DNA from 4 places in the Paenibacillus sp. J22P59 genome. Region 3 is predicted to be linked to each of the others. Evidence: riboswitches for the same ligand, from Rfam matches in the RefSeq annotation. Region 3 holds a riboswitch; each other region holds the start of a gene.
The links. A riboswitch is a leader RNA that binds a small molecule or an ion and turns the genes downstream of it on or off. The one in region 3 is predicted to bind cyclic di-GMP.
Positions count from the first base shown of each region.

Region 1 (3,113 bases), on a different contig from region 3:
AACCCCCGACCTACTGATTACAAGTCAGTTGCTCTACCAACTGAGCTACACCGGCGTGGTATGTCTTGGACACAAAAGTTATTATGCCATATGCTGAACGTTAATGCAATAGTTTTTTTAAATTATTTTTTTGCCTTGAAATGTACGACTGCGCTGTAATGCATTTTCTCCGTATTTGGGTTGAATACAGTATGATGCTGCACGGAATATACCTCAAGCAATAGCCCCTTGTTATTGTCAATCTGCTGGTCGATTCGCTTCTCTAATGTCCTCAAATCATACGCCTCGAAAAACTCCACTTTATCAGCGATAAGATCTAATCTAAACTCCATTTGTTACAGCCTCTTCTCAACTAGTATTTAGAATAAATCTATTATACCTTTCCTTCTCGATGTTTCAAAGTCTGTTCAACAGGTTAAACAGTCTTACACTGGTCAAGACGATCAGCAAATTGATATCGAATCTCGAAATGGAGGAATGACAAATGAAACCATCTGTACATGTTGTTGAATCAGGAGTAGGCGCTTTATCCGCGGTAAGAGAGTTGAATGTTAGAGGGTTTAATCAGGATGATATTTTTGTCCTAGCCCATGAAGAGGACCGTGAGGATTCATTGTCTGAATGGACAAATGCAAATAAAATCGGCGTGACGGAAGAAGGCGTGTTCAATGCGCTGGCTAATTTGTTCCGCAGTCGTGGTGATGAGCTAAGAGCGAAGCTTGAATCAGTCGGCTTGACTGAGAGAGAAGCAGAGCATTATGAGCAAGAGCTGGACAGGGGCAAGGTCCTTGTCATTGCTAAGCAATAAAAGTTAGGCCCATTCGTGTAGAAGGCGGTGAATGAAATGACCATTAAACATCGTGTTCCCTGTTTTGATAGCGAGGTTATCGTGAAGGAAATAGGTGAGGATGGACAGGCATTTCAGCTTAGTATTCAGAGTACGTCGAATCCACTTGGAATAGGCAACATCCTAGGAAGCTATTCCAACGAGGAGGAAGCTATAGGCTATTCCAACCAATTTTGTACCTTTTACACTGTTGCTCGTGAGAAAGGCTATTATTTGAAAGACACTAGCTTCGTTAAGCCGGAGCAACCGGACATACCTGTATCGGTTGTCTTATCAGAAGCTAAGGACGAGAGTCAGCTAAAAGAACTATTGCTAGCATAGATGAAAATGGGACTAGGTGCTTACTTAAGCACCTGGTCCCATTTTTTGGTTTTACAAATTGTAGGATATCACCTAAAATGGATCGGTATTGAAGAAGTTCAATGCGATTAACTGAAAAAGGCAAACTTATTGAAAAATAAGGACGCAAAGTTATGGGCCTAAGGTTGTATGACTAAGGTTGCCAGACCTCCAGATCCAGGACTAAAGAGCTGATAAAGCCATTTGCCCTTCTTTTGGGGTTCAAATGGCTTTGTTTTTTTCAGATACAGAGGAGAGAAAGCAATGCATCAGGTCAGACAATGGAAGAGCAAGGCGGCTAGGTTAGTGAATAAGCAAAAAATTACGGTGAAGCTGCTGTTAATTACTTCGCTTATCACCTTATTCAACGTGGGTGCTGGATATTTTATTTACACGCAAAATCTATCGGTATCCAATGCCGTGAAGGATGCGGAGCAATTGACTGCTGCGGAGCGAGAATATCGTGATGTTACCGACTTGCTATTGAAGACTATGCTGCTGATGGTGAATGCGATCGAGAACGATGATGTCGACACTAAGCCAATTACGGTTAATCTGGAGGCAGTCCCTGATAAGCTGGCAAAGCTTAGGGAGAAATTTGAGAAGCTGGATAAGAAATATTCGACTAACGATAAGGGAAAACAATATGCGAATCAGGTAAATGTGCTTCAGCTTGGGTATGAGGAGTTAAATAGCTTCGATCTCAGCTATGGAGAGCGAAATTCGGAAGTTAGAGCGTTACATATAAGAAATTTAATCGGTGTCTATACCGTCACTTTGAGTTATGCAAGTGATGTTATCGGAGAAAAAATGAATGCCGATGTGTTGGAAACAAATACGAGATTGTCCAAAAGTCTAGAGAAAGCTAATATTATCGTTATTATCAATGTTATCTTTTTAGCTCTACTCCCTTTTCTTATGTCCTATCAGCTTGGCCAAAGCATTAAGAAGGGTCTCGCTGGAATTATGGGGCGCATTAATGCCTATAAGAACAGCGATTTCACCTATAGCAGGAAGCTTGACAGGTTCGATGAATTCGGCGATATTGACCGATCCCTGTCGGCGATGGGTGGTACGCTGCGGGATACGATTAAATCGACGCTTGAGGTCAGCCATACCGTTCTTGGAATATCTGCTCAAATGGGTGAAATGGTTGGACGCAATCAAACCGCATCAGAGCAGGTAAAGGGACAGATTGTGCTCGGGACCGAGGTGCTGCTCTCGCAATATGATGATGCGTCATCTATATCTGCCATTACAGAAGAGATATCGGCGAGCTCACAGCAAATTGCTGCTTCCAGTGAATATATTAATAAAGATATGCAGGAGATGAAGCTGTCGTCCAATAGCGGCTCACAAGATATGGAAGGTGTCGTCCAAATGGTGAAGCGGGCTGCTGAGCAGTACGAGCAGGTTACGAAAGCTTTTGCAAGCATGACGGTTCGGTATAGCAATGTAACCAAATTTCTGGAGGGCATTCAGGATTTGAATACGCAGACCAATCTACTGTCTCTTAATGCTTCTATTGAATCAGCTAGAGCCGGCGAGCATGGCCGAGGCTTCGCTGTCGTTGCAGAAGAAATTCGCAAGCTCTCCGGCCAGACTGATTCGATATCCAAAAACATTGCGAAGGAACTAAAGCTTATCCAAGGTGATGTGACGCTTACGAGTCAACGTATCGGAGAATTCGCCCAGATCATATCGTCGACAAGGGAGGCTTCATTGACAGCATCCGTTACGTTCCAAGGTCTGGAGCAGCAAAGCAGTTCATTGTCGGAACAAGTCAGCGAAATATCGGTAGCGATCTCGGAGATTACGATTGGCATGACACAGATCGTCACAGCAGTGGATCAATTGCTCGGCACTTCGTCTGATGTAAATCAGAAGATGGAGCAGATGGGGCTTCTATCGACAGAGCAAAATGTTG
Region 1 covers NZ_JBXENX010000003.1:197,991-201,103, forward strand. Annotated here, with positions in the region: tRNA gene AC50YO_RS06195 (tRNA-Thr) at 1-55, opposite strand, end outside; gene AC50YO_RS06200 (YrzA family protein) at 123-332, opposite strand; gene AC50YO_RS06205 (YflT domain-containing protein) at 485-808, shown strand; gene AC50YO_RS06210 (hypothetical protein) at 845-1,168, shown strand; cyclic di-GMP riboswitch class I at 1,278-1,362, shown strand; gene AC50YO_RS06215 (methyl-accepting chemotaxis protein) at 1,451-3,113, shown strand, end outside.
Region 1: linked by a shared signal. The riboswitch ahead of AC50YO_RS06215 (methyl-accepting chemotaxis protein) and the one ahead of AC50YO_RS21410 (putative bifunctional diguanylate cyclase/phosphodiesterase) in region 3 are both predicted to bind cyclic di-GMP.

Region 2 (3,113 bases), on a different contig from region 3:
GCCACATTGGCAGAGGAAGTGGTATTTTCATTCGTGTCCACCACAGTTACAGCAGCCGTATTTGTCGTTTGTACGGAACTGCTTACTCCTGTAGGCTTTACCTTAACCTCAATGTAGAATCTCCCTGCCGTTCCCGAGATTAACATACTGGGTCCGAATGTTAATGTCTGACCGTTACGAGAAGTATAATCCCCCCCTAAAATCTCGAACTGCGAAGGAACTGTATCAACTATGGTAATTTCCCTGCCGACTTGTGTAGACCCTGCGGCACTATAATCCAGATAATACTCAAAAGTCTCTCCGACATTCACTACACTTTTGGAGGCTGACTTCTCAAAAATCAATCCTGTTATTGGTACAGCCGCGTTAATAGGCGCAGCCAAGGGCTGTACCAACAGCTGCAGCAGCAGCAATCCTACGAGCAGGATTGAAATTCTACTATTACGTATTGAATTACTCTTCACTCGAACTCTCATCCCTTCTCTGTATCTGATTCCAAACACCTACTCCTTCTTTCACCTCCTAGTCTTCAGTAACTAGTATAAACAAAACTATCATGATGCCAACTGCCTAGTATGCTCTCGCTTCTAGTATACCTTGTAAATCTATCCAAAATCTAAACATATCCAAAAATTATGCAAAAAAAAAAAAAAGCTTAAGCCCTCTCTATGAGTGCTTAAGCTTTCTATTAGACATCCAATTAGTAGTATTTGTCCGTTTTGTACTGTGCATTATCTTTAATCATTGTTCCTTTTTTGCTGCTCTTGCCCATTCCAGCATCGACTGTTGTGTCGATCGTTACCCATTTCCCATTCAGGTAGACCTCATTCCAAGCATGGTACGTATCGACATAAGTCGAATTGCCTGTAACAAGCTTCGTAGGAATATCCAAGCTCCGAAGCATCGCACCGAATAAGGCAGCATAGCCATAGCATATATCCTTCTTCTCAAGGAAGGTACGATCAATCTGTGGAAGGTAGTCGGTGGAGGCAGTTTCTGCGAGCTTCTTGTCGTAGGTTATATTCGATACAATATATTGATGGATAGCCTTTACTTTATCCAAATCTGTCTTCTTGTCACTTGCCAATTGCTTGGCCTTCGCTATCGCCTTGCTTGTAGGGCTCCATTCCATATTCTGAACGGAGTTCAAGTAGACGGTCTTGCTATCTGCAAGATTCAATTGCAGCTTGCTGCTATCTACTGCTTTGTACCGGCTGCCGCTTGCATGCTCCAATATCGTAATGGTATATTCACCGTTGCCCATTTGAAGAGCGAAGCCCTCTTCCTGCTTGCCAGCGGACAAGGTATATGTGTAGCTTTGTTTGCCTTTGGCTATCATGACAACGGTCTTCACTTTGGCATTAACCGGATAATGAATCGTGACCAAGCCTTTGGACAGCTTGTCCGTCTTCAGCCACGCTTTGTCACTTGCATCCGCCATTCCTTGGGTAAGATTGAAAAAAAGAACGATACCCAACAGCATCACAACTAATTTGCGCATAAAAAAACTCCCTTCGGTGGCCAGGCTGCCTTTTCTCGCGAAGAAGGCCCTATAGCTTTGCGTCCCTGCCTTTCGACAGGTTTGCCATTATCGTATGAAGCACTATACCCTTACCATATCACAACAAAATTCGATGTCAATCTTTCTTTTTCACTCTCTATTAAACGGAATCCATCTTCGCATGAATAATGAGTCGATGGGTTGGGTCTACGATAGGATCACAAGTAATCAAAGTAAGCATACGATCGCGGTTATTGCTCGACAATACAGATAGGTCCGTTGGCAATACGACGGATTTATTCGTAACGATGTAGGTATAATTCCCCGCTTGCGTCTCAACCGTAATCGCATCCCCTGTATCCAGCTCATCCAATCGGTTGAACAGCCTGCCCTTCGTCTTGGCCCGGTGCGCAGCAATCGCAGCATTGCCAATCTCGCCAGGCAGTGGAGTCTCCGACATATGTGCTGCTGCGTGCCTCATGTTATCCCTCGTCGCTCCTTCCAGAACAGGGAGCTTAACATTAATTGCATCGATTCTTATAATGGCCAGCAAACCCTCCTTGTCCACCAAGGAGGTCTGCTCCTCTTCCTCCGAGCCCTCGTCCAATAATTGCGATACCGTCTCCAATTCGTCTCTCATGCGGAGTTGCTTCGCTTCATCTGCCGGCTTATTCATTAAATTCTCTGCCTCAGCAAGCAGCTTATCTTGCTGGCGCTCCGAATACCACTCATTCATTAATGGAAATAAAATAATAAGAATTCCTGCAATAATTAATAGATAGGATCGCTTGCGCACGAATGAACCTCCTCCCATCTTTATTATTCCTTACGTCCCTATACGAATCCTATACTTTCTCAGTCTATAAAAATTAAACGATGCCGCCCTGCTTCCACTGCTCTAACCATTGGTGCGTTTCGTCACTTGGCTCAATATCCAATTGCTCTCTTAGGATGACCGCCAATTGCTTATATTGCTCTTCCACAGCGATCTCGTTATTAATCGAAGCATACAGCTTCATCAAGTCCAAATAACTCTGTTCAAATACGGGATTGACTTGCTGGATACGTAGATTTACCCTAATCGCTTCATTAACATAGTGATGCTTGATATAGTATTGGCTCAGCTGCTGGGCATGAATCAGCCACAACATACGCAATCGTTCACGCTCGGGCTCCGCCCAAATATAATCATAATCCGCTAAATAATCATGAGTGTATGCCGCAAACACGGCCTCATGGCGATCCTTATTGTCTTCATTAATCAAATCCAGCTCGGCAAGCTGCTGCTCCCATTGCTCAATATCTATGCTCGCCTGTCCCATATGCAGCACATAGCCGTCCTTTAAGCTTGCTTTTTTAATAGAAAGAACGCTTGCTCCTGAACGGACTAACGTCTGGCGCACATGATAGATTGACGTATACAGTTGGGTAGCTGCTCGATGTGAATCAAAAGAGGGCCAGAGCAGTTCCAGCAATACATCCTTCTCCACAGTTTGTTCTCGATTATGCAGCAAATAGACAAATAGCTCCTGTGCTTTGGACGTTCTCCACTTCAGCTCAATCGTCCTATTGTCCAAATCCTCCAACCTAAGGCTCTTCATACAATATATCC
Region 2 covers NZ_JBXENX010000003.1:105,685-108,797, reverse strand. Annotated here, with positions in the region: gene AC50YO_RS05770 (SdrD B-like domain-containing protein) at 1-464, opposite strand, end outside; gene AC50YO_RS05765 (transglutaminase-like domain-containing protein) at 701-1,501, opposite strand; cyclic di-GMP riboswitch class I at 1,514-1,597, opposite strand; gene AC50YO_RS05760 (class D sortase) at 1,662-2,297, opposite strand; gene AC50YO_RS05755 (response regulator) at 2,371-3,113, opposite strand, start outside.
Region 2: linked by a shared signal. The riboswitch ahead of AC50YO_RS05765 (transglutaminase-like domain-containing protein) and the one ahead of AC50YO_RS21410 (putative bifunctional diguanylate cyclase/phosphodiesterase) in region 3 are both predicted to bind cyclic di-GMP.

Region 3 (3,113 bases):
TAAAATAAAAAAACCTATTCAGGTTCAGCATCATTTAAGGAGGCCATCAGATGTCTATCGTCCCCAGCTTATTGGCATATAATCAACAATTCGTCCAAGAGAAGTCCTATGAGGATTACTTAACGGACAAGTACCCGGATAAAAGAATAGCGATTCTTACTTGCATGGATGCACGGCTTAGCGAGCTGCTTCCGAAGGCGCTTGGTTTGAAGAATGGCGATGCGAAGTATATTAAAAATGCGGGTGCCATCCTAACCCAGCCCTTCGGCAGCGCTATGAGAAGCATTCTGGTAGCGGTATATGAATTAGGAGCACGCGAGATTATTGTCATAGGTCATCTCAATTGCGGAATGACGGAGATTGAACCGGATCGGATTATCAGCAAGTTTGCCGAGCATGGCATCGATCCTTTGGTTATTGAGACACTTGAAAATTCGGGCATTCGAATGGAAAAGTTTCTGCGCGGGTTTGAGCGCCCGGAGGATGGGGTCATGCATAGCGTTAAGATGATCCGCAAGCATCCGCTGTTCCCTGAGGCTATCCCTGTACATGGGTTTGTTATGGACCCGGAGACAGGCGCACTTGAGATGATTGTGGAGGATTATAGAGAATAATTCCATTAAGGTATAGGCCATGCAATCATTTCTAAAATATAGAATTTGCTATTCGTCTCAAAGTAAGGTATTATTAGTATATTGGAATTTAACCTAATTCACATATTGCCGAGGGTTATTATTTTAATTACTAACCTTGTGCAATATGTGAATTTTTATTTGTAACAGGATAAGAATTTCATGTAAAATTTGGAGGTGTTTCTATGCAAACAGGAACAGTTAAATGGTTTAATGCAGAAAAAGGATTTGGTTTTATCGAGGTTGAAGGCGGCGAAGATGTATTCGTACATTTCAGCGCAATTACAGGCGACGGCTTCAAATCGCTTGACGAAGGTCAAAAAGTAGAGTTTAACGTCGTTCAAGGTCAAAGAGGCCAACAGGCTGAGAACGTTGTAAAACTGTAGAATAATGATCAAATCCCCAAACGAACCGTTTGGGGATTTTTAATATCATGCTACCCAGTCACAAAGATTGTTCTGAGGGGGAAGGTCCATTGAATTATTCTTGGAATAGACCGTTGGAGAATTTACCTGAAGAAATGACCACTATTTGGTCCTGTACAAGCGTACAATGCAACGGTTGGATAAGAGATAGCTTCTCATTCAAAGAAGATCCTGTATGCTTGCAGTGTAAGTCTTCTATGATTAGCAGCACTAAGGTTCTGCCGATACTGATCTCGTCCGATCAGCAAATCAAGCTGCACAGAAAGAACCAAAAAGCAGGGAAAATATCGTAATACTATGATGTGTAAACCCACAACCGCACGAGGTTGTGGGTTTTTGCTGTCCAGCTTCATTATGACGTTACAATAATGTGAGATATGATGCAGCCCTTTCTGGTATGAATAGAAAAGAGAGGAAAGCAGCTAGCGCGGCTTATTTTTTTATCGACGGATAACAGCGGGATCGCCCGCTGTAATTCGTATTTTTTGGTTGTTTTGCATGAAATTTGTCGGAAAAAAACAGCTAAAAATCGCGAACAGACACGATGTTTGTCGGTATTAAAATAATGCCAAAAAAGCATGAAAATGCTACCAATTTCACGTTCCTTTTAGTAAAATATAAATATTATAATAACATATAGAAAAGGCAAACTATGCGAGAGCATAGGACGCAAAGCCACGGGTCTTAAGTAAATTCATATGACAGCCGGGTTGCAGACCGACATATCTATTATGTTGATTGGAGACCAAATAGCTGCACATGCATCGCTGTTGGTTTTTTTTATATGGGAATCAAAACAAACCTTTCTCTCATCACGACCCATTGTATTGATATGCGTCAGGAGGATTGCGCCCATGTGGAGACTTCTCGTTAATTCCGACCCCCTTCGCAGGTGGCTCTTTATTGCAGGAGCTGTTATCTTAGCTCTTGGTAGCGCTTCACAGCCCTTGCAGCTTATTTATGGCATTACGTTTACCTTCACGAATATTCTGCTGCTGTCTTTGGTCCGATTGTTCGGATTGCGAGTTGGACTGCCTGCTGCTGCCGTCGTGTATGCTGCCGCTATATTCCTATTCTATGATCCAGCGTTTGTAAGTATCTTCCTGCTCGAAGTTTGTTGGATTGGTTATTGGCTGTTAAGAAGGCCAGGCTCCATGATTAAGATGGATGGCTTATTCTGGTTAATAATCGGTACCCCGATTACGTTTGTTGCTTGCTTGCTCTCTGGGGTATTCTCTCCGACCGAATTTTTTCTGCTGCTTGCTATTACGGCATCCAATGGTTTGTTCAATACGTTAGTCGCAGAAATATTAGTCGATTATTTGCCCTTGGCACGGTGGCTTGGCCTTATTAAGGACAAATCTCGCCCAATCCCGTTCCGCAGGGTGCTGTTCCACCTCTCGATAGCCGTTGTAGCTCTATCGTTCCTCGTGAATATGATCATTAGCGGTTGGAATTCCTATGATGTGTCGACTCGCACGACACTCCAAACGGCCAGCAATACGGCGAACAGCATAATGAAAGAACTTGAGCAATGGAAGCAAGAGGATGTACTGGGTATTCGCACAGAGCATATTATACAGATGGGATATCTTCAAGAAATTATTAATCGAAATACGACTCAGAAGCTGTTCGACCTTACGATCACCAGCACAGAGCGGAATAAGGTATTGGCGACCAGCAATGCAATGCCTCTGACAGCTCAACAGCATGCTGAAGCAACGTCGGCTATTCCTATCGTAGAAAACTTTTTCATTGAAGTACCTGCCCAATCGACCGTTCTTCTCCCAACCCAACAATGGCGGAATGCACATTATGTTTATAAGGTTGAGCTGAACCGGGTTCCCTTGACGCTTAGGGTCAGTGTTCCTGTTGAGGTGTACCAGGGACAGATGTTCCGAGAATATATTTATCAATTGCTGTATATGCTCGGAAGCGTCGCGATTGCCGCTATGCTGGCATTAGCTATTAATCGCTGGTTAAGCCGCAGCCTGATGCAACTGGCTGAATCGACGACCGATCTGCCTATGAAGCTGAAGCAGATGGTCCCTTTGGA
Region 3 covers NZ_JBXENX010000014.1:103,391-106,503, forward strand. Annotated here, with positions in the region: gene AC50YO_RS21395 (beta-class carbonic anhydrase) at 51-614, shown strand; gene AC50YO_RS21400 (cold-shock protein) at 818-1,018, shown strand; gene AC50YO_RS21405 (cold-shock protein) at 1,108-1,350, shown strand; cyclic di-GMP riboswitch class I at 1,692-1,775, shown strand; gene AC50YO_RS21410 (putative bifunctional diguanylate cyclase/phosphodiesterase) at 1,912-3,113, shown strand, end outside.

Region 4 (3,113 bases), on a different contig from region 3:
GATTTATGCGAATGAATGAACGGCTGAACTATGCGCCATGTGGATTTATCTCTATTACACATGAAGGAATGATCACGATTGTGAATCAAACTTTTCTTGATAAGATGGGATATCATCGGGAGGACCTGGTGCATAAGCATTTGGAATCTATTATGTCTACGGCAAATAAGCTTATTTTTCATTCTTACTTTTATCCGTACATACAGCTTAATGGGCATGTAGAAGAGATGCTTCTAAGCTTGAAGGATCATAAAGGAGAAGCGATTCCTTTTATCGTGAATGGGCGAAGGTATGAGAATAACGGTATAGAGATGATTGATTGTGTATTGGTCCAAATGGGCAAACGAATGGACTATGAGCTGGAGCTTCGGGCTGCAAAGAAACAAATTGAAGAAGCTTATTGGGAAAAAGATCAAGCACTTGAGAAGCTGAAACAAATTCATATGGAGATTGAGCAGAAGCAAGCTGAATTGATGGAAATTAATGCGATTCTCGTGAACTTATCTATAACAGATAAGCTCACGGGACTGAAGAATCGAAGATTTTTTCAAGAGAAACTGGAAGAACAAATAGCGAAATATAGAGATGAACAGACGCCATTTTCTCTGTTTATAGTAGATATTGACCACTTCAAGCATGTGAATGATACATGGGGCCATCAGACAGGCGATCAGGTTCTGGAAAAATTGGCGCAAATCTTACAGTCCCATGCTCGTCAAGAGGATGTGGCGGCCAGGTATGGTGGAGAAGAATTTGTCCTTATCCTGTCTGGCACAGATATAGAAGAGTCAAAGGCGATAGCTGACAACTTACGGCATGCAGTAGCGGATTCTAGATGGGAAACAGGGAAGCTGACAGTGAGTATAGGCATAGCTACCGTTACCCCTATAGATTCTGACGCAACGCTCGTGAAGAAAGCAGATCAAGCACTCTATGCCTCCAAAGAAAATGGGCGCAACCTGGTTACGCACATTAATGATTTATAATCTTTTTATATAAATTGGAAGTATTCATTAATTTAATGGTAATATTTATTATAGTTTATTGAATAATTATTGAATATAATCTGAAATACCTATTTGGATATGCTACTAAATATTCATGTCAGTATACATAAAACTATGGTATTGTTTGTTTGTATTCCAAACTGAATAGGCAAACCTATGGAAATGTAGGGACGCAAAGCTAAAGGGACTAAGGTTGCAAAACGATGTCAGCCAGCTGCCAAAGAGTGTATGACGCTTTTTGTTTTTTAAAGCTGCTGAGGTAATGGAGTCTTTTTTCTATGCAGCTTTATTCACAATCAGGCTACTCTTATGGAGTAGTTTTTTTGCGCCTATTTTAAGTCAGTGGTTTGGAATTATCATTCATCAGGGGGCAGAAAAGTATGAAGAAAATGATTGCGATCGCCACATCAGCAGCGATGCTAATCAGTTTTTCCAGTGAGACAGGTTATGTGTTAGCAAGTGAGCTGCATCAAGCAAATGGAGCGAAAAACGTATTGGTAAGCCAAGCTCGTGCAACAAGCGCAGCCTCTGTAGCTCCTTTTGATTTATATGGCAAAGAAATTCTCCAAGCGTACAATGAAGTATTCAAAATGAACACTACGAATATTAAATCAATCAAAAGCAATGGCGGGAACTATCCAAACTCTGCAATAAATAAGGCTATTGATGGAAATATGGATACCCATTGGGAAACGGGCAAGCCTAACTCTGCCAGCTTTACGAACGAAGTCGTTATCCAATTGAATGAGGAGACGATCCTGAATCGCGTTATCTATGCAGCTAGGCAATCCAGTGCCAAAGGGAAAGGCTTCGCTCAGCAATTTGATATTTACAGCTCAGCTACGGATGAAGGTGACAACTTTACTCTCGTTTCTACTGGTGAATATAAAGGCTCAACGGGAGATATTGTGGCGATTCAATTCGCGCCAACTGCCTTTAAAAGATTGAAATTCGTATTCAAGCAAGCGAATCAGGATTGGGCGAGTGCAGCGGAATTTGCCTTGTACAAAGAAGATCCGGTCAGTGATCAGGTAGACAACCTGTTCACAGATGGAACGATGAGTGCTGTTACACCAGCTTATAATAGTACAGCAACAATTGCAGCGCTTGAGGACGCGGCGAAAGCCCATCCGCTATATTCTCTATTAAGAGAGCAAATAGAATTGGCTAAAAAGATCGTTAGTGGCGAAATCAATATGGAAGGGATGACTATTCAAGCCGAGCAGCATGGGGATATGAAGAAGCATGCGCAGCAAAATCTACGATTCGGCTTTGGAACTAACAATCAATCTACCGGATTCGTGGCTATGCCAGGCGATCAAATTAATGTCTATGTAGATGTGGAGTCTGCTGCGAAAGTGCCTTCTCTAGTATTCTCGCAACAGGAGGGCTCTTGGTCGAGCTGGGCAAGAGGCGTACAATTGCGTCCGGGTAAAAACACGATTACAGTACCTGAAATTCCAACCAACAGCGCTTATTCGAATGAAGTGACGAAAGGCGGAACGGTATATATCGTCAATCCCTATACGTCTGAAGAGCAAGGAAAAGCCCCTCGTATTCGTTTCGAAGGCGTCGAGAAAATTCCTTTTATGACGAAGAATACGGACCCCGAGCAATTCAAAGCCTTTTTGACTGCCTATAAACAAAGAGTAGACCAGGACAAGGCGGCGCACCCGAACATTCGAGATCGCCAATTAATAGACGTGGTCGAGATGGTCAGCGACCGGATTATCTTTACGGGAACGGCTACGGATGCCTACAACAAGTTTATTACACAAGGTCTGAGCCCAATGGATACTTTGACCGGCTATGACTACTGGATAGACAAAAACTTTGATTTCTATGGTCTGGATGGACGAAGTGAGCAGCATGATCCTAAGCTTATCCGAGAAAATGTAAGATTGATGCAGCCATACGGCTTCATGTATGCAGCGGGTGACCATACGGGTATCCAGCGTGGAGAAGTAGGGTTGATGCTAGAGGATTTCAGTAAAGTATATCCAGGCTGGGGCTTGACTCATGAGATCGGGCATCGGATGGCTGTTGGCGAGCGGGAATATGGCGAAATTACGAATAACATGGTAGCTATGCTCATGTCGATTGCCT
Region 4 covers NZ_JBXENX010000001.1:207,096-210,208, forward strand. Annotated here, with positions in the region: gene AC50YO_RS01070 (sensor domain-containing diguanylate cyclase) at 12-986, shown strand; cyclic di-GMP riboswitch class I at 1,145-1,229, shown strand; gene AC50YO_RS01075 (NPCBM/NEW2 domain-containing protein) at 1,388-3,113, shown strand, end outside.
Region 4: linked by a shared signal. The riboswitch ahead of AC50YO_RS01075 (NPCBM/NEW2 domain-containing protein) and the one ahead of AC50YO_RS21410 (putative bifunctional diguanylate cyclase/phosphodiesterase) in region 3 are both predicted to bind cyclic di-GMP.